2 regions of the Yersinia canariae genome follow, and region 2 is predicted to be linked to the other one. Evidence: predicted binding sites of a transcription regulator. Region 2 holds the regulator's gene; the other holds the start of a gene.

Region 1 (5,351 bases), 1.3 Mb from region 2:
CGTTGGCTACGCTCAATCACGCCAGTCACTTACTTAATGTAAGCTCTTGGTGCTTCTCTCACTTGCCGCTTTCCTGCAACTCGAATTATTTAGGGTAATAGAAGATAGAAGAATGTAAGCAGGAATTCTATCATCTTTGTGAAGTGAAGCTGTAAGGGTGTCTTTTGGTGTGATGAGATTTTTCACAATAGAAAACGCGCCATCGGGGGATAATGGCGCGTTATAGAGAGCTTAAAACAGACTCGATTTTACCCGCAGACCGTTATTATTCGTGCTCTTCCCAAGCTTGGGCGCGGGCCACTGCTTTCTTCCAGCCTTTATAGCGGAAGTCGCGTTCGGTGGTTTCGATCCCTGGACGGAATTCGCGCTCAATGGTCGCTTTACTCTTCACTTCATCCAGATCACTCCAGAAGCCAGTTGCCAGACCCGCTAGGAATGCGGCACCCAACGCGGTGCTTTCACGTACTGCCGGGCGCTCAACGCGCGTGCCCAGAATGTCAGCTTGGAATTGCATCAGGAAGTTGTTCGCGACTGCACCGCCATCAACGCGCAGTGATTTCAGCCGTTCACCGGAATCTGCTTGCATAGCATCCAATACATCACGAGTTTGATAAGCAATAGACTCAAGTGTTGCACGGATAATATGGTTGCTGTTCACACCACGAGTCAGGCCAAAGATAGCGCCACGGGCATACGGGTCCCAATATGGGGCGCCCAAGCCGGTGAAGGCTGGCACCACATACACACCATTACTGTCTTTGACTTTAGTCGCGAAATATTCAGAGTCGAATGAGTCACTAATCAGTTTCAGCTCATCACGCAGCCATTGAATGGATGCGCCGCCAATAAATACTGCCCCTTCCAGTGCATAATTCACTTCGCCGCGTGGGCCGCAGGCGATAGTGGTCAACAGGCCATTTTTGGATTGAACCACTTCAGTCCCGGTGTTCATTAACAAGAAGCAGCCAGTACCGTAAGTATTCTTCGCCATCCCCGGCTGTACACACAGTTGACCAAACAGTGCTGCTTGTTGGTCACCGGCGATACCTGCGATTGGAATACGTGTACCGCCTTTACCACCAATGTTGGTCTGGCCATAAACTTCTGAGGATGGGCGAACTTCAGGCAACATGGCGCGCGGAATATTCAGCGCCTTCAGCATGCGCTCATCCCACTCTTTGGTGCGGATATTAAACATCATGGTGCGTGATGCGTTGGTGTAATCCGTTACGTGTACGCGGCCCTGAGTCATGTTCCACACAAGCCAGGTGTCCACAGTACCAAACAGTAGTTCGCCGCGCTCAGCACGCTCACGCGCGCCCTCTACGTTATCGAGGATCCATTTAACTTTGGTGCCAGAGAAGTAAGGGTCGACCACCAGCCCAGTATTGAAGCGGATGTATTCTTCCAGACCTTCTTTTTTCAGCTTTTCACAGATGTCTGCGGTGCGTCGACATTGCCAGACAATCGCGTTATACACCGGCTTACCCGTTGCTTTGTCCCAAACAATGGTTGTTTCACGTTGGTTGGTGATACCGATACCCGCAATTTCATCAGAACTGATACCTGCTTTGGCCAGCACTTCGACCAGAGTGGAGCTTTGGGTCGCCCATATTTCCATTGGGTCGTGCTCAACCCAACCTGCTTTCGGGTAAATTTGGGTGAATTCACGCTGAGAAACACTCACGATATTGGCATCGTGGTCCAGCACCACTGCTCTGGAACTGGTGGTTCCCTGATCAAGCGCGACAATATATTTCTTTGGAGTAGTATTTTCGGTTGTCATAGTTAGCCTACTTTTAAGTTGCCGTTTCTAAGTATCTATTATTTACGCTTTGCGTTCTGTGGTCGTCACCGTGGTTTCTTCATCATCAACGGCACACACATCGCAGGGTAAATGGCGACCAATCAGAGCGCGATAACCGAATGCACCCACTAATGCACCCACGATAGGCCCGAATATTGGTACCAGGAAGTAAGGAATGTCACGCCCGCCAGTGAAGGCGATTTCGCCCCAGCCTGCAAAATAAGCAAACAGTTTTGGACCAAAGTCACGTGCTGGGTTTAATGCGAACCCGGTCAATGGCCCCATTGAACCACCGATAACGGCGATCAGAATACCAATCAGGAGCGGGGCCAGTGGGCCGCGTGGAATACCATTACCATCATCAGTCAACGCTAAGATAAGGCACATCAAAATAGCGGTAATAACGGTTTCAACCAGGAAAGCTTGGAAAACAGAAATGTGAGGGTTTGGATAAGTAGAGAAAATGCCTGCCAGATTCAGACTCTCAACACTGCCGCGTGCTATCTGATGAGTCTGTTCAAAATCGATGAACAGGTTGTAGTAGAGGCCGAACACCAAGGCCGCTGCACAAAATGCACCTGCAATTTGCGCCAAAATGTAGGGAATAACTTTACGGCGATCGAAACAGGCAAATAACCACAAAGCAATGGTGACTGCCGGATTAAGATGAGCGCCTGAAATCGCTGCTGTGAGATAAATGGCCATAGCAACACCCAGGCCCCAAATAATACTAATTTCCCACTGCCCAAAACTGGCTCCTGCCAATTTTAATGCGGCGACACAGCCCACACCAAAAAAGATGAGTAGAGCGGTACCGAGAAACTCCGCGATACATTGGCCCTTCAAGGTCGAACTAGCGGTTTGGCTCATAGTAGATGTCCTAGAGACAGAGATTTATAGGGTATTTCTTATTTTTGCCCTTCGGACTGCGAAGGGAGTGATGTAAATTTATCGTTAACGAGCACAAACGAGAAATAGCGAAATCAAAATGTGTGTTGTGTGTCATAAAAATGAGCGATTTCGCGTTATCCACGGCTCTTAAGGGACTTTAAAAGTGTGATCAGACCAGTACTTTCTTCCTTAGTTGTTAAGGGGGTGTATAACTTTACACGATGGGTCATAGTGGTTTTTCAGTTTTTGCTGATGGTTCCTGACACGAAATTGCTACAGAGTGTGGTTTGTACCGGTATGGCGCTAGACAGGTGGGGACTGGCTACATACAATCGCCCTACAAGGTCATCACTTTACAAGACCATCGTTTTTATCAAACTGCGTTGCTTGTGCGCTCGGGCACCTAAAACATAGCGCTTGGTGCACTCGTTCGATGGATATAGCGCGATAAATCAGTATTCACAGCAGTTTCATTTCTCAGTGGTTGCTTTAGTTAATGCAGCAACTGAAGTTAAGAATGATGACTGCGACCAAGAGATGTACGCCTTGCTACCATAAGGGGACCGAAGAATGTCATTTGAAGTATTTGAGAAATTGGAAGTTAAAGTTCAGCAGGCGATTGATACCATCACTTTATTACAGATGGAAATTGAAGAGCTGAAAGAGAAAAATAACACCCTGTCCCAAGAAGTTCAGGAAGCTGCTGGTGGCCGTGAAGCGCTAGTGCGCGAAAATGAGCAACTGAAACAAGAACAGCATGTTTGGCAGGATCGTCTGCGGGCACTGTTGGGAAAGATGGAAGAGGTCTGAGTGCCAGTTGGCTTAAAACATCACTCATGCACAGTTAAAAGCCTCTAGTCACGTAGCCACTTTGAGTCTGAAGGGCAACAAAAAGGGCGATATCAATATCGCCCTATCTAATGAGAATTATCTATAAATCAGAGAGATATCACTCAATATCCAATGGTTCTTCTGACAAGATAATCCCGGTGTTGTCTGCGTACAAGTGGTCACCGGAGAAGAATGTCACCCCGCCAAAATTAACGCGGATATCACTCTCACCAATACCTTCATCTGCGGCACCGACAGGAATCGCGGCCATCGCCTGGATACCAATATCCAATTCGGCCAGTTCATCAACCTGACGGACAGCACCGTAAACCACAATGCCTTCCCACTCGTTTTTCAATGCCAAGTCAGCTAACTCAGCATTGATTAATGCGCGGCGCACTGAACCACCGCCATCGACGACTAAAACACGGCCAAGACCATTTTCTTCCAGTAGATCAAACAACAAGCCGTTATCTTCGAAACATTTTACAGTGGTTATCTTGCCACCAAATGAAGTACGTCCGCCAAAATTGGAGAACAGTGGTTCTACCACATTTACCTCTTCATGATAGATATCACAGAGATCGGAAGTATCATATTTCATAGGATTAACGTCTGGTTGCGGCTGGGATGTTAAGTATATCCCTTTCTGGCTACTGTTGGCAAAATCATCAATTGTTAAATCACTCCGGGCAGGTTCTATTGGCGCTGCCCGGGGAAATAAAAGGCTGAATTAACTGAGCACTAGGCCAATAGCGAACAGGATATTGGTCAGTAGAGCGGCTTTGACCATATGTTCGAGCATCGGGCGCATGCCCGCGGCTGTAGGTTCACGCAGTACAAATAAGGCGTGTTTGACCAGCAGGGGAACGGCCAGAATAAAAATCCAACCCGCCCAGCTATGCAGATTCAGCATGCTAAATAACGCCAGACAGAAGATAGCGGCGGCAATCAATAGAGCATGGTAATAACGCGCGACGACGGGGCCTAAACGCACTGCGAATGTGTTTTTGCCATTGGCTTTGTCATTTTCGATATCGCGCAAATTATTAATATTTAACACCGCGGTTGCCAGTAAACCACAGGCGGTCGCGGGTAGCATGACGACACTGTCAAAGTGCCCGGATTGAAGATAATAAGTCCCGGCGACACTCAGCCAGCCGAAGAAGACTAATACCGAAATATCACCTAACCCCATATAACCATAGGGTTTACTGCCGACAGTGTAGGTAATGGCGGCTACAATGGCCATCAGCCCGAGCAGTAAAAAACCTAACACGTCGCTGGGTTTCTCACAGGCGACGGTAATGAGGGCGATACCCGAAATGGCTGTCAGGCTGACAGTGATTATCAGCGCGACTTTCATTTGCTCGCGAGTAATCATCCCTTTCTGCATGCCGCGCAATGGCCCGATACGTTCTTCGGTATCACTGCCCTTAATGGCATCACCATAATCATTGGCGAGATTGGACAAAATTTGCAGCAGGCCAGCTGTTAATAAGGCAAGCAAGGCGACTGCGGGTTTAAAACTATCGAGCCAGACAGCCAGAGCTGAGCCGGTCACGATAGAGGCAAAGGCCAGTGGCAGTGTTCTTGGCCGAAGGCTTTCCAGCCAAGCCTGGGTCTGGTTGGTGTTAGTTGATAGGCTCATTTTCTGCTTCATTTTATAGGAGTCTGGTCCGCCTATATCGGCGAGTTAAAAAACGATCATATAATAAAAATAAGAGTGGGAGGCGATGCCTCCCACTCAATATTAATTTGGCGAACCATTTTATCCAGCAAAGGCTGATAAAGCGAGTTATAGGATAAAACGACTCAAATC
Region 2 (5,351 bases):
ATCTGCTGTAAATCTTGTAGGCTACGTGAGCGCTCATGTAATAAAGGGCGTAACTTTTCTGCGGGCTCACTACGGGCAAGCTGTTGCAGTTCGGGCTGCACCTGTTGATACTCTTGCTCAATGAGTTGCTGTTGTTGTTGATATTCAAGTACATTCTTTTGCTGTTGCTGCCAAAGGGTGAGCCAATTTATTTGGTTTTGATTTATGCGCTGTTCTGAGGTGAGCTGCTTTTCTTGTTCACCGAGCGTATCTAATTGTTGCGCCAAAGCTACACGCTGCTCTTCATTAAGAAGCTCAATACCACTGGCGCGTTGGTGCAATGCATCCAACGTGATCTTGGCCTGCTTATGCTGCTCAAAGACATATGCAGATAACCGCCCATAGATATCGGTGCCGGTTAATTCTTCTAATAATTCCGCGCGGTCATTAGCATCGGCATTGAGGAAAGCTGCGAATTGCCCCTGGGATAGCATCATCGATTTGGTGAAACGGCCAAAATCCAGTCCGGTGATTGCAGCAATCATATCAAGCTTATCACGCACTTTATCAGCCAGGATTTTGCCATCTTCACACAGCGCTAGCTCAACTTTAGGGGCTTGTAGATTCCCTTCAGGGCTATTTTTAGCACGACGCTGGCTCCAGAACGCGCGGTAACTCGTGCCTTTTACCTCGAATTCAACTTCAGCGAGCGACTCCGCAGTATGGCGGGTCATCAGTTCGTTTTGGCTCGGGGTGACATTCAAACGCGGAGTTTGGTGGTATAGCGCGAGACAGATGGCATCAAGCAGGGTAGTTTTGCCCGCCCCTGTAGGGCCGGTGATAGCGAATAACCCGTTGCTGGCAAAGGGTTCTGCGGTGAAATCTATCTTCCATTCACCCTGTAGAGAATTAATATTTTTCAAGCGTAGACTTAAAATTCTCATGCAGGTTGCTCCTCTGCAGCATCTTTACCTAGTGTGATGTCCACCACCACTTGATTGAACATTTGGCGCATGCGCTCTTGGCGTGGCTCGGCTAAATCCGCTTCCTGCGCCAGTCTGCGCTCAAATACATCTGTAACACTCAGCTCATTGAGTGTTTCTTTTTCCTGGCGTTCAATGCTGTTATTGCGCTGTTCTTTACTGCGCCGCAATAGCACCACTTCCACCGGAAGTTCCGCGGCCAATGCCTGGATTCGTCTTTGAATATCAGTGAGATAGTCTTGCGTTGCGACTTCTATATCTAGCCATACCGGTAAGCCCTGATGGTTAGCAAATTCGGCTAACTGTTGCTCTATTTGCGCCAAATCGCCTTTGATTAACTTCATTGGTTGAAATTGTGGGATGAAGAGTGGGGTCACTGATGTTAAAGCTTGCTGAGCAAATTCAACCAGATAAACACTTTTCTCGCTGCTCAATTCATCAAAACTTAAAGCGATTGGTGAGCCGCTATAACGGATATGCTCGGTTTTCGCAACTTGCTGAGCGCGATGGATATGACCCAGAGCAATATAATCTGCTGGGGGGAAAGCTTGTGCCGGGAAAGCATCCAGTGTGCCGATATAAATATCACGTACCGAATCTGTGGTGGTGACCCCGACTGTGGTCAAATGCCCAGTGGCGATAATAGGCAAGGGCAGCCCCAGTTCCGTGCGCCGCTCTAGCGCTCGCTGATAGAGCGCCTGATAGTGAGCGGCAATTGCTTCTTGTAATGCCAGTTGTTTTTGCTCACCGGACTCACCGGCCTGACTGGTAACTAAGTCGCGCGGTCGCAAAAAAGGAATAGCACAAAGCAAGGCCGCTGGCTGGCCCTGATGGTCTTTCAGTATAATAACTTGTTGATCCAGATTGTTATTGGCGCAGGAAATGACTGTGGTATTCAAATAAGAAAGCAAACCCCGAGATTCATTCAGCGTTGATACTGAATCATGATTTCCCCCCAAAACAATCAACTGGCAATTTGTTGCCTGGAGTTCGACCACAAAACGGTTATACAGCTCACGGGCATAGCTGGGTGGGGAGCCAGTATCAAAAATATCCCCTGCAACAATCAGCGCATCAACCTGATTTTCTTCAATCTGTTCAATAAGCCAGTGTAAAAAAGCCTGATGTTCAGGCGCACGACTTTTGGTAAAGAAATGCTGGCCTAAATGCCAGTCAGAGGTGTGAATAATGCGCATAAATCTCCCGCTATGGCAGGTTGTCTTTCAAAGATAATGGCGCTGATTATAAACGCTGCCCGCCGGATGTCGCGGCTAAAAGCAGGGTGTGAGGGAAATCTCCGAGACGCCTCGCAAACTTGAGCACTGCATTTTGCAATTATCATGAAATTTATCACTATGCTTATTGCTTACAAGAGCGCGATGTTTTTCATAAAAATGTCACAAAAGTGACGCATAATGGCATCCGAAATCAAATAGTGACCACTAACTTACTGGCAGGGTTGATGATGGCAAGACGCATACTGGTAGTTGAAGATGAAGCACCAATCCGTGAGATGGTGTGCTTTGTGTTGGAACAGAATGGCTACCAACCGTTAGAAGCCGAGGATTATGACAGTGCAGTCACGCGTTTGTCGGAGCCTTTCCCCGATTTAGTGTTATTGGACTGGATGTTACCTGGGGGCTCAGGTATTCAGTTTATTAAGCACATGAAACGTGAAGCGCTGACCCGCGATATCCCAGTGATGATGTTGACCGCCCGTGGCGAGGAAGAAGACAGAGTGCGCGGTTTGGAAGTCGGGGCGGATGACTATATTACCAAGCCTTTTTCACCCAAAGAATTGGTGGCGCGCATCAAAGCCGTCATGCGCCGGATATCGCCAATGGCGGTTGAAGAAGTCATTGAAATGCAAGGATTGAGTTTGGACCCGTCCTCACATCGGGTTATGGCCAATGAGCAAGCGCTGGATATGGGGCCGACCGAATTTAAGTTATTGCACTTCTTTATGACCCATCCTGAGCGAGTTTACAGCCGTGAACAGTTGCTTAATTATGTCTGGGGCACTAACGTTTATGTAGAAGATCGCACTGTTGACGTGCATATTCGTCGGCTACGTAAGGCGCTTGAAATTGATGGCCATGACAGAATGGTGCAAACTGTCCGGGGAACCGGATACCGTTTCTCAACGCGCTACTGAGTTTTCAGTGCCGGAGAATTCGTTGTGTTAGAACGTTTATCATGGAAAACGCTGGCTTTAGAGCTGGCCCTTTTTTGTTTGCCCGCATTATTGTTAGGTGCCTTTATCGGGTACCTTCCTTGGTTATTATTGGTTTCAGTTATCGCAGCACTGGTCTGGAATTTCTACAACCAACTTAAATTATCTCATTGGCTGTGGTTAGACCGCAGCATGACTCCGCCTTCTGGGCGCTGGAGTTGGGAGCCTTTATTTTACGGCTTATACCAGATGCAACTGCGAAATCGTCGTCGGCGTCGTGAATTAGCGCTACTTATCAAACGGTTCCGTAGCGGTGCCGAATCATTACCTGATGCAGTCATTATGACGACAATTGATGGCAATATTTTCTGGTGTAATGGTTTGGCTCAGCAATTGCTGGGGTTCCGTTGGCCGGAAGATAATGGCCAGCATATTCTTAACTTACTGCGTTATCCTGAATTCAGTCAGTATCTGCAACAGCAAGAGTTTTCTCGTCCATTGACCCTGCAACTCAATAATGGTTATTACGTTGAGTTCCGCGTGATGCCTTATTCTGAAGGCCAATTGCTAATGGTGGCTCGTGATGTGACCCAAATGCGCCAGCTAGAAGGGGCTCGGCGTAATTTCTTTGCCAACGTTAGTCATGAGCTGCGCACTCCTCTGACAGTCTTGCAGGGGTATCTGGAAATGATGCACGACCAGGAATTAGTTGGGCCATTACGGGATAAAGCACTAGGGACGATGCAGGAACAGACCAAGCGAATGGATGGGCTGGTTAAACAATTATTGACGCTGTCGCGAATTGAAGCAGCGCCTAATGTGGACATGAATGAGCAGGTCGACATTCCGCGGATGCTGAAAATGTTACAGCATGAGGTACAAGCGCTGAGCAATGGGCGTCATGAGATTACTTTCCGAATTAACGAGCAGTTGAAAGTCTTTGGCAATGAAGATCAACTGCGCAGTGCTGTTTCTAATCTGGTTTATAACGCGGTTAATCACACTCCAGATGGCACCAAGATTGAGGTGTGCTGGCAGCGCACTGCACAAGGCGCACAATTTCAGGTTAGTGACAATGGGCCGGGGATTGGCCCTGAGCATGTGCCGCGCCTTACAGAGCGCTTCTATCGGGTGGATAAGGCCCGTTCAAGGCAAACGGGTGGCAGTGGGTTGGGGTTGGCAATTGTGAAACATGCATTGAGCCATCACGATGCGCGTTTGGATGTCATGAGTGAAATCGGTTTGGGGACGAGATTTATTTTTACCCTACCGAATCGGTTGATTGTTCCGACGGTTTTAACCGAGAATGCAGTCAAATCCTAAGACTGCATGGACACCAAGTTGATGAGATGGGGAAAACTGGCGCTGTTGTATGCCCTGCTAGGGTGGGGCTACGGCGCTATAGCGCAACCAGTAGCTGTTTCGCCTGTCGCTGAGGTTCAGGCGCTAAAGCCTCATACTCTGTCTGGTAATCTTTCCAGTGTCGGCTCCGACACCTTAGCTAATTTGATGTCTTTATGGGCTGATGATTTCAATCAACACTACCCCGGCGTTAATTTGCAAATACAGGCAGCAGGTTCCTCTACCGCTCCGGCGGCATTGGCGGCAGGAGCGGCTCAACTCGGGCCGATGAGTCGGCCAATGAAAGCGGCTGAAATCACCGCATTCACTCAACGTTATGGTTATCCGCCACTTGCTGTTCCTGTTGCGGTAGATGCATTGGTCGTTTTTGTTCATCAGGATAACCCACTGAACAAAATGACTTTATCTCAGCTCGATGCTATTTTTTCGCAAAATCGCCGCTGTGGAGAACCTCACCGCATCCAGCGCTTTGGTGAACTCGGGCTGAAGGGAGGTTGGGCGGCGCGATCTCTGCAACGCTATAGCCGAAACTCAGCCTCTGGCACTTATGGTTTTTTCAAGCAGAGAGTGCTGTGTGATGGTGATTTCGATAATAATATCAATGAACTGCCCGGATCTGCTTCCGTTGTGCAAGCTGTTGCCGGTTCATTAAATGGTATTGGTTATGCCAGTATCGGCTTTCGAAACAGTGGCGTTAAATCACTCTCACTGGCTGCAAATGGTCAGGATTATGTGATGCCGACCCCGGAGAATGTTAAAGATGGGCGCTACCCCTTGTCGCGCTATCTGTATATTTATATCAATAAAGCACCGGGCAAGCCGCTAGAGCCGTTGACTGCGGCCTTTCTTGAGCG

The links. The regulator PhoB, encoded in region 2, activates phosphate uptake and scavenging genes when phosphate is short. The targets are predictions, from matches to a motif close to CTGTCATAAAACTGNCNNAT.
Region 1: the regulator PhoB is predicted to act here: its motif matches at 2,807-2,826, upstream of F0T03_RS00490 (MIP/aquaporin family protein).

Annotation. Positions count from the first base shown of each region.
Region 1 is NZ_CP043727.1:103,533-108,883, forward strand. Features, by position in the region: gene glpK (glycerol kinase GlpK) at 266-1,786, opposite strand; gene F0T03_RS00490 (MIP/aquaporin family protein) at 1,829-2,677, opposite strand; gene zapB (septal ring assembly protein ZapB) at 3,269-3,508, shown strand; gene rraA (ribonuclease E activity regulator RraA) at 3,648-4,133, opposite strand; gene F0T03_RS00505 (1,4-dihydroxy-2-naphthoate polyprenyltransferase) at 4,263-5,180, opposite strand; gene hslU (ATP-dependent protease ATPase subunit HslU) at 5,328-5,351, opposite strand, start outside.
Region 2 is NZ_CP043727.1:3,499,962-3,505,312, reverse strand. Features, by position in the region: gene F0T03_RS16225 (AAA family ATPase) at 1-923, opposite strand, end outside; gene sbcD (exonuclease subunit SbcD) at 920-2,158, opposite strand; gene phoB (phosphate response regulator transcription factor PhoB) at 2,428-3,117, shown strand; gene phoR (phosphate regulon sensor histidine kinase PhoR) at 3,142-4,458, shown strand; gene F0T03_RS16205 (PstS family phosphate ABC transporter substrate-binding protein) at 4,480-5,351, shown strand, end outside.